4 regions of the Tardiphaga sp. GW822-FHT04G09 genome follow, and region 2 is predicted to be linked to each of the others. Evidence: predicted binding sites of a transcription regulator. Region 2 holds the regulator's gene; each other region holds the start of a gene.

Region 1 (5,237 bases), on a different contig from region 2:
TTCGCAGCGTCGTCATCTATGCGCTTGGCGGCGCAGTGGTCGGTCTCGCCTGCTATCTCGGCCTGATCCCCTATGATCCCGCCACGATGACTTTCGACGGGATCGTTCGCCGCCATCTCGAAGTGATGACCGGCGCGGGTATCCTTGCGGGGCTGATCTACTGGGTGATCGCCGGCCGCAATGCAGGCGCCTGGCGCCAGCCACGACGCGCGCCTCCGCAGCCTGATGTCGCGGCCGGCCCGTAGCGCTTTAACTTTCCTTCCCACCCCGCCTCGGATAAACCGCCCGCCATGAACCGGACTGGACTTATCATTGCGCTGGGGCTGTTTGCCGTCATTGCCGTTGTCTTCGGAGTCTGGCCCGAACTCGACCTCAAGCTCGCGGCGCTGTTTTACGATCCCGAGACGAAGCGTTTCCCCATCACCTCGCTGCCAGGGGCGCAATTCGCCCGCGATGCAGCCATGTGGATCGCATGGGCCTTCGTCTTGCCCTCGATTGTCGCGCTGATCGTGAAGCTGATCTGGCCGAACCGGCCGTTGCTGGTGAAAGGCCGCACCATGGCCTTCCTGATCCTCACCATGCTGATGTCGGCGGGCGTGCTCACCAATTTCACCTTCAAGACGTTCTGGAGCCGGCCGCGACCGGTGATGGCGACCGAGTTCAACGGCCCCTGGCAGTTCAAGGCCTGGTGGGATCCGACCGGCCAGTGCGGGCACAACTGCTCGTTCTTCTCGGGTGAAGGTGCCACCGCGTTCTGGACTTATGCTCCGGCAGCCCTCGCGCCACCTGCGATACGCCCTTACGCCTATGCGGCCGCGACGGTGTTCGGAATCGCCACATCCGGCTGGCGGATGGCCTTTGGCGGGCACTTCTTTACCGACGTGACCATCGCCGGACTCGTCTCCTTCCTGGTCATCTGGTTGATTCACGGGTGGATTTACCGCTGGGGCTCGCCGCGGATGACGGATGAGGACGTCGATGCGTGGCTGACCCGGGTCGCCTGGCCAGGCTATGCATGGCGCCGCCGGATGCTGTCCGGCCGCAATCCGCCGCAACCGTCTTTCGTGCACCGGATCACCGAACAGCACCACGATTGACCATCTCGCTGTCGTTGCCCGGCTTGATCCGGCAACCAGTCAACGCGGAAGCCGCGGTATATACTGAGCCACCCGGTCAGGCCGGGTGGCGACAGCGCAGAGGTCCCCGATGACCGATGCCGCGTTGACGCCCTTTGCCCGGCCGGGCTATCGCTGGCGGCAGAAATTGCGCGATTGGATGTTCGATGACCACGATCTTGAAGAGCCTGCCCCAAGGAAAAAACGTCGGTATCGCCTTCTCCGGCGGCCTGGACACCAGCGCAGCGTTGCTCTGGATGAAGCAAAAGGGCGCGCGCGTCTTCGCCTATACCGCCAATCTCGGCCAGCCTGACGAGGCCGACTACGACGAGATTCCGCGCAAGGCCATGGAGTTCGGCGCCGAAAAAGCGCGCCTCGTCGATTGCCGCGCACAACTGGTCCACGAAGGCATTGCCGCCATTCAAGCTGGCGCCTTCCACGTCTCGACCGGCGGCATCACTTATTTCAATACCACGCCACTCGGGCGCGCCGTGACCGGCACGATGCTGGTCTCGGCCATGAAGGAGGACGGCGTCAACATCTGGGGCGACGGCTCGACCTATAAAGGCAACGATATCGAGCGGTTCTACCGCTACGGACTGCTGACCAATCCGGACCTGAAGATCTACAAGCCATGGCTCGACGATCAATTCATCGACGAACTGGGCGGCCGCGCGGAAATGTCAGCGTTCATGACCGCCCACGGCTTCGCCTACAAGATGTCAGCCGAAAAGGCGTATTCCACCGACAGCAACCTGCTCGGCGCCACCCATGAAGCCAAGGATCTCGAACAGCTCGACAGCGGCATCAAGATCGTCAACCCGATCATGGGAGTGCCGTTCTGGCGCGACGACTGCGCCGTCAAGGCCGAGAAGGTCACGGTGCGGTTCGTCGATGGTCAACCGGTTGCACTGAACGGCCAGACTTTCGCCGACCCTGTCGCGCTGTTCCTCGAGGCCAATGTCATCGGCGGCCGGCATGGCCTCGGCATGAGCGACCAGATCGAGAACCGGATCATCGAGGCAAAGAGCCGCGGCATCTACGAAGCGCCGGGCATGGCGCTGCTGCACATCGCCTATGAGCGCCTGGTCACCGGCATCCATAACGAAGACACCATCGAGCAATACCGCATGAGCGGCATGAAGCTCGGGCGGCTGCTCTATCAGGGACGCTGGTTCGATTCCCAGGCCCTGATGCTGCGCGAGACCGCGCAACGCTGGGTCGCGCGCGCGATCACCGGTGAAGTGACGCTCGAGCTGCGCCGCGGCAATGACTACTCGATCCTGAACACCGAGAGCCCCAACCTGACCTACGCGCCGGAGCGGCTCAGCATGGAGAAGGTCGAGGACGCGCCGTTTACACCCGCCGACCGCATCGGCCAGCTCACCATGCGCAACCTCGACATCACCGATACCCGCGCGAAACTGAACATCTATGCGAAGACGGGCTTGTTGAGCGCCGGTGAGGGGTCGAACATCCCCAAACTTGACAACGACAAGAGCTGATCGCGCGACAAACGACGCTACCTAATCCGCTCTACGATCGGCAGCCGGACGTCATCGAAGCGACATCCGGCTGTCGTAAATACAAGGATATCGCCTGCCACCCATTTTGCGGGAGCACTTCCTTGAATAACGCATCGAAGACCGTTTCACTGGCCGCACTCGCGGCCTTTTTCATGAGCGCGCCGCTTTGCGCGCAGACGATCTATCCGCTCGACCGCGCTGATATCCTCGCGGGCTCGAAATTCGACTTCAAGGTCGAGTTTCCCGAACTCGTTCAGGCCGCCGACATCAAAGTGACGATCAACGGCGCAGACCAGACCGCGGCCTTCGGCAAATCCGCGGACTACATCGCGAAGGAAGACGGCAAGGATCAGTCCGCTTTGCTGCTGCGCGACGTGACGCTCGACAAGCCCGGCGCCTACAGGATCGAGGTCAGCGACGGCGTACGCAGCAGGGCGGTGACGTGGAACGTGTACGACACCGGCGCTCGCAAGGCGAAGAACGTGATCCTGTTCATCGGCGACGGCATGTCGCTGGCGCATCGCGTCGGCGCCAGAATTCTTTCGAAGGGGATTGCCGAAGGCAAGAGCCGCGGCAAGCTCGCCATGGATGACATGCCGCATATGGCGATGGTGGCAACGGCAGGTTCGGACTCCATCATCACCGACTCCGCGAATTCAGCCAGCGCCTATACGACCGGCCATAAAAGCGCGACCAACGCGCTCGGCGTGTATGCCGACCGTACAGCGAATGTGTTCGACGACCCCCGCGTCGAGACCATCACGAGCCTCGTGAAGCGCAAGCTCGATCTTGCGGTCGGCATCGTTACCAATACCGAGATCGAGGATGCGACGCCGGCATCAATGGTCGCGCATACGCGCCGCCGCGCGGCCTATGACGAGATCGTCGCGCAGATGTTCGCAGCGAAGCCGGACGTGATTCTTGGCGGCGGCGCAGCGAACTTCCTGCCGCAGGCGGCGGAGACCTCGAAGCGGCGCGACGAGGTCGACTACATCGCCAAGTTCAAGGATGCCGGCTATCCCTTCGTGAAGACGGCGGGCGAATTGAAGCTCATCGCCGACAGACCGGACACGACAAAATTGCTCGGTCTGTTCACGCCGGGCAACATGGACGGTGTGCTCGACCGCAAGTTCCTCAAGGGCGGCGGCGTCAAGAAATATCCGGAGCAGCCAGACCTCACCGAACAGGTACAGGCAGCGCTCAACGTGCTGTCGCGCAATGACAAGGGTTTCGTGCTGATGGTCGAGTCCGGCATGATCGACAAATATGCCCATCTGCTCGACATGGACCGCGCCGTCTACGACGTGATCATGCTCGACAACGCGGTGAAGCTCGCCAAGGAATGGGCCGCAAAGCGCGGCGACGACACGCTCATTCTCGTCGTGTCCGACCATAGCCATCCGAACAGCCTCGTCGGCACCGTCAATGACGACATGAGCAAGGAGTCGAACCTGCCGCTGCGCGAGCGCCTCGGCGTCTATGACAAGGCCGGCTTCCCGAATTATCCCGCGCCGGATGCAGAAGGTTATCCATCGCGCGTCGATGTCAGCCGACGCCTTGCGATCCTGTCGGCCAGCCTGCCTGATCACTATGAGACACTGCGGCCGAAGCTCGACAACCCGAACGATCCGACCGAGAAGGGCGACGAGCCCGGCACCTTCAAGGCCAACGAGAAATACAAGAACGCACCCGGCAGCATGCTGCGGCTCGGCAACCTGCCGGCCATGATGGGCGCCAGCGTGCATTCCGGCGAAGACGTGATCCTCACCGCCACCGGCCCCGGCAGCGACCGCGTGCACGGCGCGATGGACAATACGGAAGTGTTTCGCGTGATGGTGGATGCGCTGGGACTGGCGACGAAGGAGCGGTGAGCTTCTTCCTCCCCCAGCCCGCGCACCGGGGAGGGAAATGACAACGACAGCGTACTATCAAAACAAAAAAAATGGCCGGGATTACTCCCGGCCATTTTCATTTCAACTTGCCTCAGCGACGCGGCGGCGCCGTGCCCGGAGGCGGTGGGGGCAGCGAAGCCTGACCGCCATTCAACAGCGGCGTGATGTTGCGGATCGTGACGCGGCGGTTCTGACGCTCCGGACCGTCGGTCTGGATCTTCAGATACTGCTCGCCGTAGCCCTGCGACGTCAGGTTTTCCGCCGGCACCTGGAACTGCTGGGTGAGCAATTCAGCTGCCGACTGCGCGCGGCGATCCGACAGCGACAGATTGTCGACGTCCGAGCCGACCGCATCGGTGTGCCCCTCGATGAGGAACACCGCGCGCGGGTTGCGCGAGATCGCCCGGTTCAGACCATCTGCGATCACCTGCAGCTTCGAGGCCTGGTCCGGCGGGATCTCCCATGAGCCGGTCTCGAAGTTGATCGAGTCCAGATCGATCGACGGCATGCGCTGGCGCACCATCGGGCTGTAGCGGATTTCATCGAGCGTGTAGCGACGCTCGATGCGATCCACCGGAGGCGCGATCAGCGTATCGTAGACAAGATCGGGCGAGGCCTGATCGTAATCGACGATATAGCGGTTCTGCGGAATCCGGATCATCGGCGGCGGCAGATCGACATAGAAGCCGAGACCACCCGGACCG
Region 2 (5,237 bases):
AACGTGACCCGCAACGCCGTCATCGGCAAGGTTCACCGCCTCGGCCTGTCCGGCCGCGCCAAGAGCCCCTCCTCGGCAGCTCCGCGGCAGCGCAAGGCGCGCCCGGCACAGCAGATGGTGCGCGTCGCCCGCCCGATGGCCCGCGGCAACACGGCATTGGCCCATAATTACGAAGTCGAGGCCGAGCCCGACCCGATCGCCTATGACAATATCGTGCCGATCAGCCAGCGCCTGTCACTGGTCGAACTCAACGAAGCCACGTGCCATTGGCCGATCGGCGATCCGTCGAGCCCCGAATTCTACTTCTGCGGCGGCAAGGCGCTGGCCGGCGCTCCCTATTGCGCACATCACTCGCGCATCGCCTATCAGCCGGCCAGCGACCGCCGTCGCGCGGTGCCGAAGCCGACGCGCTGAACTGGACGTATCAAGCCAAATGCCCGGCAGCGATGCCGGGCATTTTTCGTTTGGCACTTGCTTGCCTCGCCTAGCGAAGCCTCGCTTCGCCGGGCGGGGAGACGTCGGTCTCCGCATGCGAAGCATGAGGGCATCGGGTGAGAGCGACGCTCCACAGACGCGTAGGATGGGTAGAGCGTAGCGAAACCCATCGCTGTCCTGCGCATGGGACGATGGGTTTCGCGAAGACGCTCTACCCATCCTACGATTCCTGCGCGTGGCGGAAACCTACTCCGCCGCCTTGTCGAAGCGGTCATCCAGTGCGTAGCCGGCACCGCGCACGGTGCGGATCGGGTCCGGCTCACCGGCGGGATTGAGCAGCTTGCGCAGGCGGCCGATATGCACGTCGACGGTGCGCTCATCGATATAGATGTCACGGCCCCAGACGCTGTCGAGCAACTGCTCGCGGCTGAATACGCGGCCCGGATGTTCCAGGAAGAACTCCAGCAGGCGATATTCGGTCGGACCGAGATCGATCGGACGGCTGGACCGCACGACGCGGCGCTTGTCGCGGTCGAGTTCGATGTCGCCGAAAGCGAGCACAGTGGCGAGACGCTCCGGCGCGGCACGCCGCAGCAGACCCTTCACACGCGCCAGGAGCTCTGGCACCGAGAATGGCTTGACGATGTAGTCGTCGGCACCGGTGGCAAGACCGCGAACACGCTCGCTCTCTTCGCCACGCGCCGTCAGCATGATGATCGGCAGTGCCTTGGTTTCGGGCCGTGCGCGCAGGCGGCGGCACAGTTCGATGCCGGACAGACCCGGCAGCATCCAGTCGAGCACCACGAGATCCGGCACACGCTCCTTCAAGCGGGTGTCGGCATCGTCGCCGCGAGCTACGGTTTCTACGTCGTAGCCCTCGGCATCGAGGTTGTAGCGCAGGAGCGTCGTGAGTGCTTCCTCGTCTTCAACCACTAAAATGCGCGCGTTCATTGCCATATTGATCAATACCCTCAGTGACGTCCGACAAGCCCTAGATCATGATCCGAGCGGAAGACCGGCTTCCCCTTTTCCGCATCATGCTTCAGGCCGTCGGCGTATTCGCGAAGTTGGTCATGTCGCCCTTCGGACGTTTGTCGACCATCTGCTGACCCTCGATCATGTAGAACACGGTTTCCGCGATATTGGTGGCGTGGTCACCGATCCGCTCGATGTTCTTGGCGCAGAACATCAGGTGGATACAGAACGAGATGTTGCGCGGATCTTCCATCATGTAAGTGAGGAGTTCGCGGAACAGCGAGGTGCAGATGGCGTCGATTTCCTCGTCGCCCTTCCACACCGTCATGGCTGCCGGCAGATCGTGCGCGGCATAGGCGTCGAGCACCGACTTGACCTGGGTGGTCACGAGGTCGGTCATGTGCTCGAGACCGCGGATCAGCTTCAGCGGGTGGAAGTCGCTGTCGAGTGCATTGACGCGCTTGCCGATGTTCTTGGAGAGATCGCCGATCCGCTCCAGATCGGTGGCGACGCGCAGCGCGCCGACGATCTCGCGCAGGTCGACAGCCATGGGCTGGCGCTTGGCGATGGTCAGCACGGCACGTTCTTCGATCGTGCGCTGCAACTGGTCGATCTCGGCATCGGCGGCGACGACGCGGGCGCCGAGTGCGACGTCCCGGCGGATCAGCGCATCGACGGATTCGACGATCTGCCGTTCAGCGAGGCCGCCCATCTCGGCAACGAGACGGGTCAGATCCTGCAGATCGTCGTCGAATGCCTTGGTGGTGTGTTCAAAAGCCATCTCTAAATCCTCCCGCGAACATGTCGCGTCAGCCGAAGCGGCCGGTGATGTAATCCTGGGTACGGCGATCGGTCGGCGACGTGAAGATCTTGTTGGTCTGATCGAACTCGATCAGTTCGCCGAGATACATGAAGGCCGTGGTATCGGAGACGCGGGCGGCTTGCTGCATATTATGGGTCACGATCGCGATCGTGTACTGATCCTTCAACTCGTCGATCAGCTCCTCGATCTTCGCGGTCGAGATGGGATCGAGCGCCGAGCACGGCTCGTCGAACAGGATCACTTCCGGCCGAACCGCGATGGTGCGCGCGATGCACAGACGCTGCTGCTGACCACCCGACAGGCTGAGGCCCGACGCGTTGAGCTTGTCCTTGACTTCGTTCCAGAGCGCACCGCCACGAAGCGCCCTCTCGACGCGGATGTCCATCTCCGACTTGGAGATCTTTTCATAGAGGCGGATACCGAAGGCGATGTTTTCGTAAATCGTCATCGGGAACGGGGTCGGCTTCTGGAATACCATGCCGACGCGGGCACGCAGCAGGTTGAGATCCAGCTTCGGATCCAGAATGTTCTGGTTATCGAGCATGAGCTGACCTTCGGCGCGCTGGCCCGGATACAGATCATACATGCGGTTGAAAATGCGCAGCAGCGTGGACTTGCCGCAGCCCGACGGGCCGATGAAGGCGGTCACGCGGTTCGCCATCAGCGTCAGATTGATCTTCTTCAGGGCATGGTGTTCGCCGTAATAGAAGTTCAGGTCGCGCACGGTGACCTTGGGACGGGTCTCGCCCTGCAGGACCGGCGGCGGCATCGAGACGGAGGGAACGCCAGACGACACAGAAAGCTCACTCATTTTGCTGTCCTCTCGGCGCCGAGAATGCGTGCGCCAATGTTAAGGGCAAGTACGGTCAAGGTGATGATCAGGGCACCGCTCCAGGCGAGCTGCTTCCAATACTCGTAGGGGCTCTGCACGAAGTTGTTGATGGTCACCGGCAGGTTGGCCATCGTCTTGGTGAGATCGAGGCTGAAGAACTGGTTGCTCAGCGCGGTGAACAGCAGCGGCGCCGTTTCACCGGCGACACGCGCCGTCGCCAGCAGCACGCCGGTGATCAGACCGGCCCGGGCTGCACGATAGGCGATCCGCTTGATGACCAGGGAGCGCGGCAGGCCGAGCGCCGAGGCCGCTTCACGCAGCGGGTTGGGTACGAGGCCGAGCATGTCTTCGGTGGTACGGACCACGACGGGGATGACGATCACGGCGAGGGCCAGCGAACCGGCGAGAGCCGAGAAGCCACCCATCGGAACCACCACCGCGCCATAGACGAACAGGCCGATGATGATGGACGGGGCCGACAGCAACACGTCGTTGATGAAGCGGATCACCGAGGTCAGCTTGTCGTGCTTGCCATATTCAGCGAGGTAGGTGCCGGCAAACAGGCCGAGCGGCGCACCGATGCCGACGCCGATCACAGTCATGATGACCGAACCGACGATGGCATTGAGCAGGCCGCCTTCCATGGAGCCGGGCGGCGGCGTGTTCTGGGTGAAGATCTGCAGGCTGATGCCGGCGAGACCGTTATAGAACAGCGTGAACAGGATCAGCGCGAGCCAGGTGACGCCGAACAGGGCGGCACCCATGCAGAGGCCGCGGACAATCGTGTCATTGCGACGGCGGGATGCGTAAATCGGGTTCATGACTTAGTTCCCCGCCTTCTTTTCAAGCCGCATCAGCATCAGACGCGCGGCTGAAAGCACCATGAAGGTGAGCACGAACAGCAGCAGGCCGAGCAGGATGAGGCCGGACTGATGCAACCCGTCGCTCTCCGCGAATTCGGAGGCGATCGCCGCCGAGATCGTGGTGCCTGGACCGAACAGCGAACCGGTGATGCGGAACGAGTTGCCGATGATGAAGGTCACCGCCATCGTCTCACCGAGTGCGCGGCCGAGCGCCAGCATGATGCCGCCGATCACACCAACGCGGGTGTAGGGGATGACGACGTTGCGAACGACTTCCCAGGTGGTGCAGCCGACGCCGTAGGCCGCTTCCTTGAGCACCGGTGGCACCGTCTTGAACACATCGACCGAGATCGAGGTGATGAAGGGCAGCACCATGATGGCCAGGATCAGCGCGGCGTTGAACAGCGAGAGATAGGACGGCGGACCGGCGAAAATGGTGCCGAGCACAGGCACGCCTTCGAAGGTCGCGATCAGGAACGGCTGGAAATGGTTGGCCAGGAACGGGCCGAGCACGAAGAAGCCCCACATGCCGTAGATGATCGACGGAATGCCCGCGAGCAGCTCGACCGCCATGCCGATCGGACGACGCAGCCATTGCGGGCACAGTTCGGTGAGGAAGATCGCGATGCCGAGACCGACGGGAATGGCGATCCCCATGGCAATCACCGACGTGATCAGGGTGCCGTAGATCGGGCCAAGCGCACCAAGGACCGGCGGATCAGCCGACGGAGCCCAGCGCTGCGTGGTCAGGAACGAGAAGCCGAATTCGTGGAGCGCTGGCCATGCGCCGGCGATGAGCGAGAGGATGATGCCGCCGAGAATGAACAGAACGGACAGCGCCGAGATGCGCGTGATCCAATAGAACGCCTGATCTCCGGCCTTGAAGGCGCTCAGCGCCTTTGCGCGGTCATAAGGTCCAGTGGCGTCCATCGGTGAGCTCTGTACGGCCATGTCTGCCACGCCAGTCCCCTGTATTGTTGTATTACCCAAAACGCACTGCCCTGGATGGGCCTGTCAGGGCGCGAAGTCCGAACAGCGAAGAGAAATCCAGCTCGGTAAAAAATAGGCGGAGGAGAGATGCCCCTCTCCTCCGCCCGTACCAGATCAGCTCTTGATGTCAGCCGACCAGGTCTTTTCGATCAGCTTGACGACGGGTTCCGGCATCGGAATGTAGTCGAGCTCCTCAGCCATCTTGTCGCCCTTTTCGAACGACCACTTGAAGAACTTCACGGCTTCAGCCGATGCAGCCTTATCGACCGGGGTCTTGTGCATCAGGATGAAGGTCGCGGCAGTGATCGGCCAGGAAGCG
Region 3 (5,237 bases), on a different contig from region 2:
ATCCTCGGCAGTGAAAACAGGGAGCACAGTCAGGCCGGGATTGTGACCACGGAGCAGCGTCGTAAAGACTGAGTGCTCAGCGGGGCCCGTAAGGAGGATAATCGTATCGAACATTCGGGCGCCACACTCTTCCGGGAATCAAAAATCACCACAGACTCGCAGTCAGGCCTTAACAACTGATGAGCAGACACCGATCGCGCTGCATTGCCGCATGGGACCCAGCTCTGCTTGGGCACAATTTCAGGAACATGCCCCTCATCTGACGGTTGTCTTGCCGCACAGGAGGCCTCGACATGGCGAACATCCCCAACCCCAACGACCCGTATCGTCCGAATCCCGCCGATGACATCCGTAATCCTGCGCGGCTCGATAATGAGTTGCAGGCCGATCCCGAACTCGCAGAAGGGCCAGCGAGCGGCAGGCGCATCGCCCTCTATGCACTAGGCGTCGTTGTCCTGCTCGGCGCCGTATTCTATGGCCTGAACAATACATCGATGAATCCGAGCGGCACGACGAAGAGCGCATCCCAATCCGCGCCGGCGACGCAGGATAGCGCACCGAAGGCGCCAGCACCGACCAACAACATCGCGGATTCCTATTCGAAGCCACCGGTGGCTCCCGGCGTGCGCGACGTGACGCCGACCAACAACCAGCCGGGCGTCACCACCGGTGCGGCGGCACCTGCGCGACCGCAGGCCCCGCAATCGGCTCCGACCGGCACCGAGATCGACAGCTCGAAGGGCGGCGCGCCGAAGTAACGGCGCGATCGGGCAGACGAAGCCGCGGACGGCAATGTCCGTGGCTTCGTCGCGCGTGGACTATGCGCTCACCTGACGCAGGAAAGTGCGCTCCTCCGCGAGGATGAACTGGTGCTCCTCGGCCGACGCGAAATTCGCGACGCCGTCGGCGTCACTGCGCAGTCTGGTGCGATAGGCCTCATAGGCTGCCAGGCTCGGGAAAGAGATCAGGCCGAACGCGATGTTGTTCGTTCCTTCATGGGGCACCCAATAGCCCTGCAGATCACCGCCGCATTTGGGAATGATCGTCAGCCAGCGCTTGGCATAGGCCTCAAACAATGCGCGTTTGAACGGATCGATCTGATAGCGAATGAAGACAGTGATCGTCATGACGGCTCTCCCTCTGCGGATGCGTGAATATAGCCGCTTGATCGACCGCAATAGTTCGATTAACGTCGAAGTATGAAAGCAGGCCCGGACATCGCCATGGTCGCTGCACTTGTTGGCGATCCTGCACGCGCCAATATGCTGACGGCACTGATGACAGGCCGCGCGCTGACTGCGAGCGAGCTCGCCCAGGAAGCCGGGATTACGGCGCCGACCGCGAGTTCACACCTCTCCAAACTCGAAGCCGGTGGCCTGATCGAGCCGGAAAAACAGGGGCGCCATCGCTATTATCGCCTCACCGGCCCCGATGTCGCCGGTGTGCTGGAAGGCCTGGCCGGTCTGGCAGCCCGTGCGGGCCATCTCCGCGTCCGCACCGGGCCAAAAGAACCCGCATTGCGTCGCGCACGGATTTGCTACGACCATCTCGCCGGCGATCTCGGCGTGCAGATGCTCGACAGCATGCGGGCCCGGAAGCTGATCCGGCAGACCAAGCAGACCATCGAACTCACGACCCAGGGCAGCCGGTTCGTTGCTGAAGAATTGAGGATAGATCCCGCGACGCTGGCGCATCCACGTCGGCCGGTCTGCAAGGCCTGCCTCGACTGGAGCGAGCGGCGCCACCATCTGGCCGGAACACTCGGCGCCGCCATCATGACGTCATTTGCTGCCATGAAATGGGCCGCCAGAGACCCCTCGCCCGGCAGCCGCGTGGTGCATTTTACCCGCAATGGCGAGAAGCGGTTCGAGGCACTGTTCGGCAACGCCATCCGCGAAACGTGAAGTCTGCGGCTTACCTTCGCCGCAATGCAGCCTGAAACCCCGCCGGACCTTCTTTCTCCCGGAGCTGTCCCGATGAACCGCCTGCTGCTTGCTGCGCTGATTGCCACATTACCGCTCACCACCTCGCAGGCGGCCGAGCCTCCCGCGGCGCGCGAGCCCTATGGCATCGGTCTTGAAGGTTTTCCCTATCCCTACCCCGTCAATATGCTCCCGCTGGTCAATGACGGCGAGCAGCTGCGCATGGCCTATATGGACGTGCCATCGACCAAACCCAACGGCCGTACTGTCGTACTGCTGCACGGTCGTAACTTCCCGTCGAGCTACTGGGCGCCGGTGATCGGCACGTTGAACGATGCAGGTTACCGCGTCGTAGTCCCCGATCAGATCGGCTTCGGTAAATCATCGAAGCCATCGGGCGATCTGCATTTCGACAATCTCGCCCGCAACACCGTCGCGCTGATGGATCACCTTGGAATTTCCAAATTCGACATCGTGGCGCATTCGCTCGGCGGCATGTTGAGCGTGCGCATTGCCCGCGCCTATCCCGATCGCATCGATCATCTGCTGCTAGCGGCGCCGATCGGACTGGAAGACTATCGCCTCTATGTGCCGCCGACACCAACCGAGAAGATTCTGGAGAACGAAGACAAGCTGACGGCGGAAGGTTACCGAAAGCAGCTCGAGGTGAATTATTCGCTGAAGATGCAGCCCGACCAGGTAACGCCGTTCATCGACGCGCGTTTCAACATCAAGGGGTCGGCGGAATATCCGCGCTGGCTGCGCGCCTTCGTCAGCTCGGCGCAGCTCATCTATCGCGAGCCCGTGGTCCACGAAATTCCGCTGATCGCAGTCCCGACCCTGTTCATCATGGGGGCCGACGATCACAACGCGCCGGGCAAGCCGAATGCGCCGGAAGCGTTGCGGCCGAAGATGGGCCAGAACGCCGATCTCGCCAAGGCGCTGGCGGCGAAGATGCCGAACGCGAAGGCGGAAGTGCTTCCGGACGCGGGCCATATCGTGTTTCTCGATGCACCGGCCAAATTCAACGAGCTGATGCTCGCATTTCTCGCGGCGAAGTAGCAGCCGCCGCGCTCTGCTACGCACATGCACCGGAACATTCATGCTGCATTCAGATCGAATCGGCTTAACTCAGACTGCGTAACGCCGATCCCCTGCAACTTTCTTGCCCCGCAAGAGTTCTGCACCGGGTGATGCGATGCCATCATTCTCTGCGCCGCATCGCGGCACCATCGAGGGAGAAAACTCATGAAGAAGATCTTTGCTGCGGCCCTGTTCGCCGTCAGCGTCGGCGGCCTTGGCGCCGCCAATGCAATGCCGCTGGCGCCGCTCAGCGCAGCCGATACGGCAGGCGTGATCAAGGTCGCCCAGGGCTGCGGCCCCGGCTATGCCCGCGGTCCCTATGGCGGTTGCCGCCCGATGTTCCGCGGCCCGCCGCCCCGCGCCCGCTACTGCCCGCCCGGCTTCTTCCGTAATCCCTACGGCCGCTGCATCCGCCGCTGGTGATCGCTGCACAATCCTGACGACGAGAACCCCGCCAATGGCGGGGTTTTTTGCTTCGCGGCGATTGATTACAGCCGTCACAGGAAGATGACAGAATGGCGTTTCGCTGTTTTGGAGATCGTCATGTCGCGCGCGTTGCGTTGTCTCATTCTTGCCGGGCTGCTCGGCCTCTCATCGCTGACGACCGGTCGCGCCGAGATCATTCCCCTAACCGAGCCACAGTTGGGCCCACGGCCGTTCTATCTTGTCGACAAGATGAAGGACGGTCCGCTGAAGGCAAGGCTGAGCACCTGCACCGGACCATTTCGCAAGAGCGATTTCTCCATCGCCCATCGCGGCGCGCCGCTGCAATTCCCCGAGCACAGCCGCGAATCCTACCTGGCCGCCGCACGCATGGGTGCCGGCGTGATCGAATGCGACGTGACCTTCACCAAAGACCGTCAGTTAGTCTGCCGGCATTCGCAATGCGACCTGCACACGACAACGAACATCCTGTCGGTGCCGTCGCTCGCAGCAAAGTGCACGCAACCTTTCAGCCCTGCCGATCCCGCCACCGGCAGGAAAGCAACTGCGAAATGCTGTACCAGTGACATCACCCTGGCGGAATTCAAAACGCTGACGGCGAAGATGGATGCCGCCAACACGTCTGCCACCACCGTCGCGGACTACCAGAACGGTACGCCGCGCTGGCGCACCGACCTCTATGCGAGCTCGGGCACGCTGATGACCCATGCGGAGAGCATCGCGCTGATCAGAAGCCTCGGCGCCAGGTTCACCCCCGAGCTGAAGGCGCCCGAAGTGCCGATGCCCTTCGATGGCGATTACACTCAGGAAAAATACGCCACCCAGATGCTCGACGAGTATCGCGCCGCCGGTATTCCACCGGGCGATGTCTTTGCGCAGAGCTTCGATCTGAACGACATCAAGTTCTGGATCCGCACCGCGCCGGAATTTGCCGCGCAAGCCGTCTATCTCGATGGACGCTATGAAATATCGGGCTTCGATCACATGCAGCCGGAAACGTGGAAGCCGTCAATGCCGGAGCTGAAAGCCGCCGGCGTGAAAATCCTCGCCCCTCCGATCTACATGCTGCTGACGCTCGATGGCAGCGGTCGGATCGTGCCCTCACCTTATGCCAAGGCAGCGCGAGACGCCGGCCTCGACCTGATCACCTGGTCGCTCGAGCGCGACGGGCCGCTGGCCAATGGCGGCGGCTTCTTCCACCGCTCCATCAAACCCGCCATCGACCGCGATGGCGATACGCTGACGGTGCTCGATGTACTGGCGAAGGACGTCGGCGTGCGCGGTGTATTTTCCGACTGGCCGGCGACCACGACGTTCTATGCCAGTTGCATGGGGCTGCGCTGATCAGGCGCTATTTGGATTCGCTGTCAAAGATGAATTTCGGCATTTCCAGCTTCAGCCGGATCGCCAGCAGGCGGAACACCAGTCCGGTCACAGCCGCAGCCAGCGTCACCAGATCGGGACTGAAACCATATTTGATGCCGCCGATATACAGCAGGCCTGTAACGATCGAGACGCTGGCATAGAGTTCGCTGCGAAACAGTAGCGGTATGTCATTGCACAGCACGTCGCGAAGCACGCCACCGACGCAGCCGGTGATCATCCCGGCCACCACCACGATCAGCAACGGCTGATCCATGGCGAGGGCGATGTTGCAGCCCATGATGGTGAAGACCACAAGGCCGATAGCGTCGAGCACCAGAAACAGCGCATGAAAGCGATGCACAAAGCGCGCAAGCCCGATGGTCACCAGCGCCGCACCGCCGGTGAGCAGCAGCAGATATGGGC
Region 4 (5,237 bases), on a different contig from region 2:
TTCGCGTCACGCCACCGCGCGGCGACCGATGATGGCAAAGCGCAGTCGGCTGGAAATCCAGTCGATGGTCGCCACCGCGACCAGGATCATCAGGATCAGGAACGAGACCTTCTGCCATTCCAGCACGCGGATCTGCTCGGCGAGCTGAAGACCGATACCGCCGGCACCAACGATACCGATGATGGTGGCGGAGCGCGTATTGGACTCGATGAAATACAGTACCTGGCCAGCGATGACCGGCAGCACCTGCGGCATCAGGCCGAAGCGAATTTCGTGTAGCGCACTGCCACCGGAGGCGCGGATGCCTTCGACCTGCTTCTTGTCGGCAGCCTCAATAGCCTCCGAAAACAATTTGCCGAACGCGCCGAAATCCGAAATCGCGATCGCCAGCACGCCGGCAAAGGGACCGAGACCGACAACGTTGATCCAGACCAGCGCCCAGATCAGCGTATCGACGCCGCGGATCGAATCCAGAAAACGCCGGACCGGGAAGCGTAGCCATGCTGACGGAATGACATTGCGTGCCGCGAGCAGGCTGACCGGCAGCGCGAACACGGCTGCGAGGGTCGTGCCGAGCAGCGCGATCGACAGCGTCTCGCCCATCGCCTGCAGATAGGCAGGCAGCGACGAACCGGGATTTGGCGGAATCATCATCATGGTGATCCAGCCGAGTTCGCGCAGGCCGGTCCACATCCGCGCCGGCGAGAAATCGAGTTCATTGAGCCCGAAGATGAACAATGCCAGCGCCGCGACCAGGATGGCGGGCACACCGGCGCGCGAGGCCATCGGGCGATCGAATACATCAGGATAGCGCGCGCGTAGTTCTGGCGTGTTGATATCAGGCTGCCTGCTCATGATCTGGCTTCCTTGCCGAACAGACGGCCGCGCAGCCAGCCGGTGCCGATGTCGATGATGAAGACCGTGACGATGATCATCAGCAGGATTGCGCTGACATCGGAATAGTAGAACTTTCTGACAGCAACGACGAGCTCCTGACCTATGCCACCGGCGCCGACGAAGCCCATCACGGAGGCGCCGCGCACATTGATCTCGAAGCGCAGCAGCGTGTAGCTGGCAAAGCCCGCCGCAACCTGCGGCAGCACTGCAAAGCGCATGCTGTCGACCCAGCCCGCGCCGGTCGAACGAATGCCTTCCACCGGCTTCATGTCGATATTCTCGACGATCTCGCCATAGAGCTTGCCGAGCGCGCCGATGCAGTGGATCGCAATCGCCAGCACGCCGGCCATTGGGCCGAGGCCGAAAGCGATGACGAAGATCAGCGCGAACACGATATCCGGCACGGTGCGGCAGAACTCCATGAAACGGCGCACGGCAAAGCGCAGCGGCGCTGACGGCGCGGTGTTCTCGGCGGCGAGAAAATTCAGCCCGAAGGCCAGCACGGCACCGATCAGCGTGCCGACATAGCTGATCAGCACGGTCTCGCCGAGCAGCGACAGCCACTTCTTCCAGCCCCAGAACCATTCGTTGACGTCGGTCCAGACCCGCGTGCCGGCTTCAAGCGTGAAAATGCGATCGAAATAGCTGCCGAAATTGCCGATCTTCTCGATGAAGGTCCTGAGATTGACCTCTGCACCGAGCGCCGCGACGAAAAGCGCTGCAAAGCAGGCCGCCACAACGAACAGAGTACGCAACCGCCGGCGTGCCACCGACTTGCGATAGGCCTCGTTCAGCGCAGCAAGCTGCGGAGCCGGAAGGATGGAAACGGCGGCGGACATGAAAGGTTGTGCCTATGAAAGTAACATACCGTCAGAGCGCTGCGCTCAGGATAACCTCTCCCCGCTTACGGGGAGAGGTCGGAGCCGAGCGTTAGCGAGGCTTCGGGTGAGGGGGAGCCAGTGTTTCACTCGCTGGCTCCCCCTCACCCGTCTTCGCTTCGCGAAGCCACCCTCTCCCCGCCCGGCGAAGCAGAGCTTCGCTAGGCGGGCCGAGGGAAGAGACCGCAGCGTTCCACACAGAAAAGGAGCCGGACCATTGCTGATCCGGCTCCTGTCCATTGCAGATACCTACGATGCCTTCTTCTTGCGAAGCGCGTCGACGAACTTGATCAGGTCGATGGTGGCGTCCCAATCCTTGGTGGTCGCGGCGTGGAAGCCCTTTTTCTGGCCGTCCGACAGCTTGTCGAACGCAGCCTTGTCCTTGGTCGGCGCGTCGGTGAAGGCCTTGGCGATGGCCGCTTTCAGGTCTTCCGGCAGTGCCGAGCTATAGGCATAGGGGCCGTTGATGATCGGGGCCGACTTGTGGATGATGCGGAAGTCATCCTTCTTCATCACTGAACCGTCGGCATTCTTCAGCATGCCCTTGGTGATCATCTGCTGCAGCGTCGAGTCGTTGTCGTTGGTCCACTGGTTGGCGGCGACGTCGACGGTGCCCTGCGACAGCGCGAGCATGGCGTTCTCGTGGCTGCCGGTGAACACGACCTTGCTGAAATAGCTGTCCGCGTCCGAGATGCCCATCTTGTCCAGCTCGAAGCGCGGGACGTTGTTGCCCGAGGTCGAATTCGGATCGACGAGGCCGAGATTCTTGCCCTTCAGATTGTCGACCGACTTGTACGGGCTCGACGCCTTGACGAAGAACACCGAGTAATAGCCCGTTGAACCATCGATGTTGATGTCGTTGGCGAAGGCATCGGTCTGCACGCCGGTCAGGCGGGCGCGGGCGAACGAGGCCGAACCATAGCTGGCGATCTGGATATTGCCGGAGCGCTGGCCTTCGATGACCGCTGCGTAGTCATTGGCGATGCGCAGGTTGACCTTCACGCCGAGTTCTTTCGACAGGTAAGCGACGAACGGCGCCCATCGCTCGGTGACGCCCGAGGCGTTCTCGGCGGGAACGACGGCGAAGGTCAGTTCCGGATACTTGGCCTTGTAGTCCTGGGCCGAAGCCGAGGTGGCGACGAAGGCCAGCGCAGCAGCGCTGAGCAGAATGGAGCGACGGTTGATCATGACAATCCCTGTTTTGATCTGAGGTGAAACGTTTTCTTGGCAGAAGGCGCGTCTATCGCGGCGATGCCATCGTTACGATGACGTTACCACGATAATTTCAACGCACTGCAATCACGCGACGGCAGCAACACCGTATTCGGGAACGCGGGCGGGCGTCGGCATATGCGCCGATCCCATCACCTCGTCAGCTTCGAGATCGTAGAGTTCGCGGGCGATATGTTCGGTAAGCGCAGACGGCGCACCGTCGAACACGACGCGGCCGGCGGACATACCGATCAGGCGATCGCAATAGGTGCGTGCCAGATCGAGCGAATGCAGGTTGCACATCACGGTAATGCCGAAGTGCTTGTTGATGCGCAGCAGCGCATCCATGACGATGCGGGTGTTGCGCGGATCCAGTGACGCGATCGGCTCGTCCGCGAGGATGATATCGGGCTGCTGTACCAGCGCCCGGGCGATCGCGACGCGCTGCTGCTGGCCACCGGAGAGCTGGTCGGCGCGCTGCGAGGCGTATTGGGCCATGTCGAACTGTTCCAGCGCCGACATCGCCAGCGCGCGATCGTCCTCGGGCCACATCTGGGTCAGCGAGCGCCACTGCGGCATCTCGGCCAGGCGGCCCATCAGTACATTGGTCAGCACATCGAGACGGCCGACGAGATTGAATTGCTGGAAGATCATGGCAGAGCGCGCGCGCCACTTGCGCAGATCGCGGCCCTTGAGTGCGGTGACATCGACGCCATCGAACATGATGCGCCCATCGGTCGGCTCCGCCAGACGATTGATCATGCGCAGCATGGTCGACTTGCCGGCGCCTGAACGACCGATCACCCCGACGAAGGCGCCAGGCTTGATCTCGAAGGACGCGTTATCGACGGCAGCCTTGGCGCCGAAACGGCACGTCAGCTTATCCACCACCAGCATGAGGCACTCCAATGACAACAGACATCGCCACCGGTAACGCCCGCGTTTAACAGTGATGTGACATGTGCCCTGCGCATACGGGTTATCCTCCTTGCGGGAAAAACACGCCCGAATTCATGCTGATGTCACGACACCGTCACGAAACCGACCGAAGAGGTCCCAGCGCGACAGCGCGCACCCTCTTCATCACCTCCGCATCCCTCTTCCGTCGCACGAGCGTCACATGGCCGGCAAACAACTCTCGCTCACGCCAGCGGTCGATCCAACCGCGAAACTCGTCGACACCGAGCTCGGCGCCTATACCGAAGTCGGCGCGCGCACGATCCTCCACGAAGTGACGATGGGCGACTATTCATATGTCGTGAATGACGGCCAGATCACCTACACGACGATCGGAAAATTCTGCTCGATTGCGGCCATGATCCGGATCAATCCCGGCAATCACCCGATGCACCGGGCGACGCAGGCGCACTTCACCTATCGCGCCAGTGCCTACTTCCCCGGCGAAAGCGACGACGCCGACTTCTTTGCCTGGCGACGCGAGCATCATTGCACGATCGGCCACGATGTCTGGCTCGGCCATGGCGCCATCGTGCTGCCGGGCCGTCAGATCGGTACCGGCGCGGTGATTGCCGCCGGCGCCATTGTGACCAAGGACGTCGCCCCCTATACGATTGTCGCCGGCAATCCGGCCCGGCCGGTGCGGCGGCGATTTTCGGAAACCGTGGAAGACGGGCTGATGGAGCTCGCCTGGTGGGACTGGGACCATGAGATGCTGCGACAGGCGCTGCCGGATTTCCGCAAGCTCCCGGTCGAGGATTTCCTCAGCAAATATAAAGGCGTCAAGGCGCCCAGGCAGATGGCGGTGACATGACGGATATCTTCATCGACGGCGGACGCACTTTGCTCGGCCAGGACATCGCCGAGACCTCGCTGCAGATTGCAGACGGTGTGATCGCTGACATCGGGTCGGATGCGACCCACGGCGCGCTCGGCCTCGATGCCTCCGACCTGCTGGTGCTGCCGGGGATCGTCGACCTGCATGGCGATGCCTTCGAGCGACAGCTCATGCCACGCCCCGGCGTCGATTTCCCTGTCGATGTCGCGCTGATCGACAGCGACCGGCAGGCTATCGCCAATGGCATCACCACGGTGTTTCACGGCACCACATGGTCCTGGGAGCCCGGCCTGCGCGGCGCAGAGAACGCCCGCAAGCTGCTGGATGCCATCGAGACGCTGCGGCCAAAGCTCGCCTCCGACACGCGCTTCCATCTCCGGCAGGAGACGTTCAACCTCGACGCGGAAGACGAGATCCTGGGTTGGCTGCAGGCCGGTCGCATAGATCTGCTCGCC

What was found. Region 2 encodes PhoB, which activates phosphate uptake and scavenging genes when phosphate is short. Its sites were predicted from a motif close to TGTCATNNANCTGTCAT; they were not measured.
Region 1: a site for PhoB is predicted at 2,670-2,686, ahead of AC1RLZ_RS19325 (alkaline phosphatase). Genes of this name have one in related genera too.
Region 3: a site for PhoB is predicted at 3,502-3,518, ahead of AC1RLZ_RS02240 (glycerophosphodiester phosphodiesterase family protein). Genes of this name have one in related genera too.
Region 4: a site for PhoB is predicted at 4,008-4,024, ahead of phnC (phosphonate ABC transporter ATP-binding protein). Genes of this name have one in related genera too.

The regions. Positions count from the first base shown of each region.
Region 1 covers NZ_JBXAMO010000011.1:100,225-105,461, forward strand. Annotated here, with positions in the region: gene AC1RLZ_RS19310 (hypothetical protein) at 1-245, shown strand, start outside; gene AC1RLZ_RS19315 (phosphatase PAP2 family protein) at 291-1,097, shown strand; gene argG (argininosuccinate synthase) at 1,283-2,620, shown strand; gene AC1RLZ_RS19325 (alkaline phosphatase) at 2,794-4,512, shown strand; gene AC1RLZ_RS19330 (OmpA family protein) at 4,625-5,237, opposite strand, start outside.
Region 2 covers NZ_JBXAMO010000014.1:116,222-121,458, forward strand. Annotated here, with positions in the region: gene AC1RLZ_RS21705 (GcrA family cell cycle regulator) at 1-414, shown strand, start outside; gene phoB (phosphate regulon transcriptional regulator PhoB) at 682-1,386, opposite strand; gene phoU (phosphate signaling complex protein PhoU) at 1,478-2,191, opposite strand; gene pstB (phosphate ABC transporter ATP-binding protein PstB) at 2,220-3,044, opposite strand; gene pstA (phosphate ABC transporter permease PstA) at 3,041-3,886, opposite strand; gene pstC (phosphate ABC transporter permease subunit PstC) at 3,890-4,888, opposite strand; gene pstS (phosphate ABC transporter substrate-binding protein PstS) at 5,033-5,237, opposite strand, start outside.
Region 3 covers NZ_JBXAMO010000001.1:459,106-464,342, reverse strand. Annotated here, with positions in the region: gene AC1RLZ_RS02270 (formyltransferase family protein) at 1-114, opposite strand, end outside; gene AC1RLZ_RS02265 (hypothetical protein) at 294-758, shown strand; gene AC1RLZ_RS02260 (NIPSNAP family protein) at 819-1,127, opposite strand; gene AC1RLZ_RS02255 (ArsR/SmtB family transcription factor) at 1,200-1,904, shown strand; gene AC1RLZ_RS02250 (alpha/beta fold hydrolase) at 1,977-2,984, shown strand; gene AC1RLZ_RS02245 (GCG_CRPN prefix-to-repeats domain-containing protein) at 3,171-3,428, shown strand; gene AC1RLZ_RS02240 (glycerophosphodiester phosphodiesterase family protein) at 3,549-4,793, shown strand; gene AC1RLZ_RS02235 (trimeric intracellular cation channel family protein) at 4,801-5,237, opposite strand, start outside.
Region 4 covers NZ_JBXAMO010000002.1:533,581-538,817, reverse strand. Annotated here, with positions in the region: gene phnE (phosphonate ABC transporter, permease protein PhnE) at 7-855, opposite strand; gene phnE (phosphonate ABC transporter, permease protein PhnE) at 852-1,736, opposite strand; gene phnD (phosphonate ABC transporter substrate-binding protein) at 2,025-2,963, opposite strand; gene phnC (phosphonate ABC transporter ATP-binding protein) at 3,075-3,884, opposite strand; gene AC1RLZ_RS06260 (LbetaH domain-containing protein) at 4,108-4,758, shown strand; gene AC1RLZ_RS06255 (alpha-D-ribose 1-methylphosphonate 5-triphosphate diphosphatase) at 4,755-5,237, shown strand, end outside.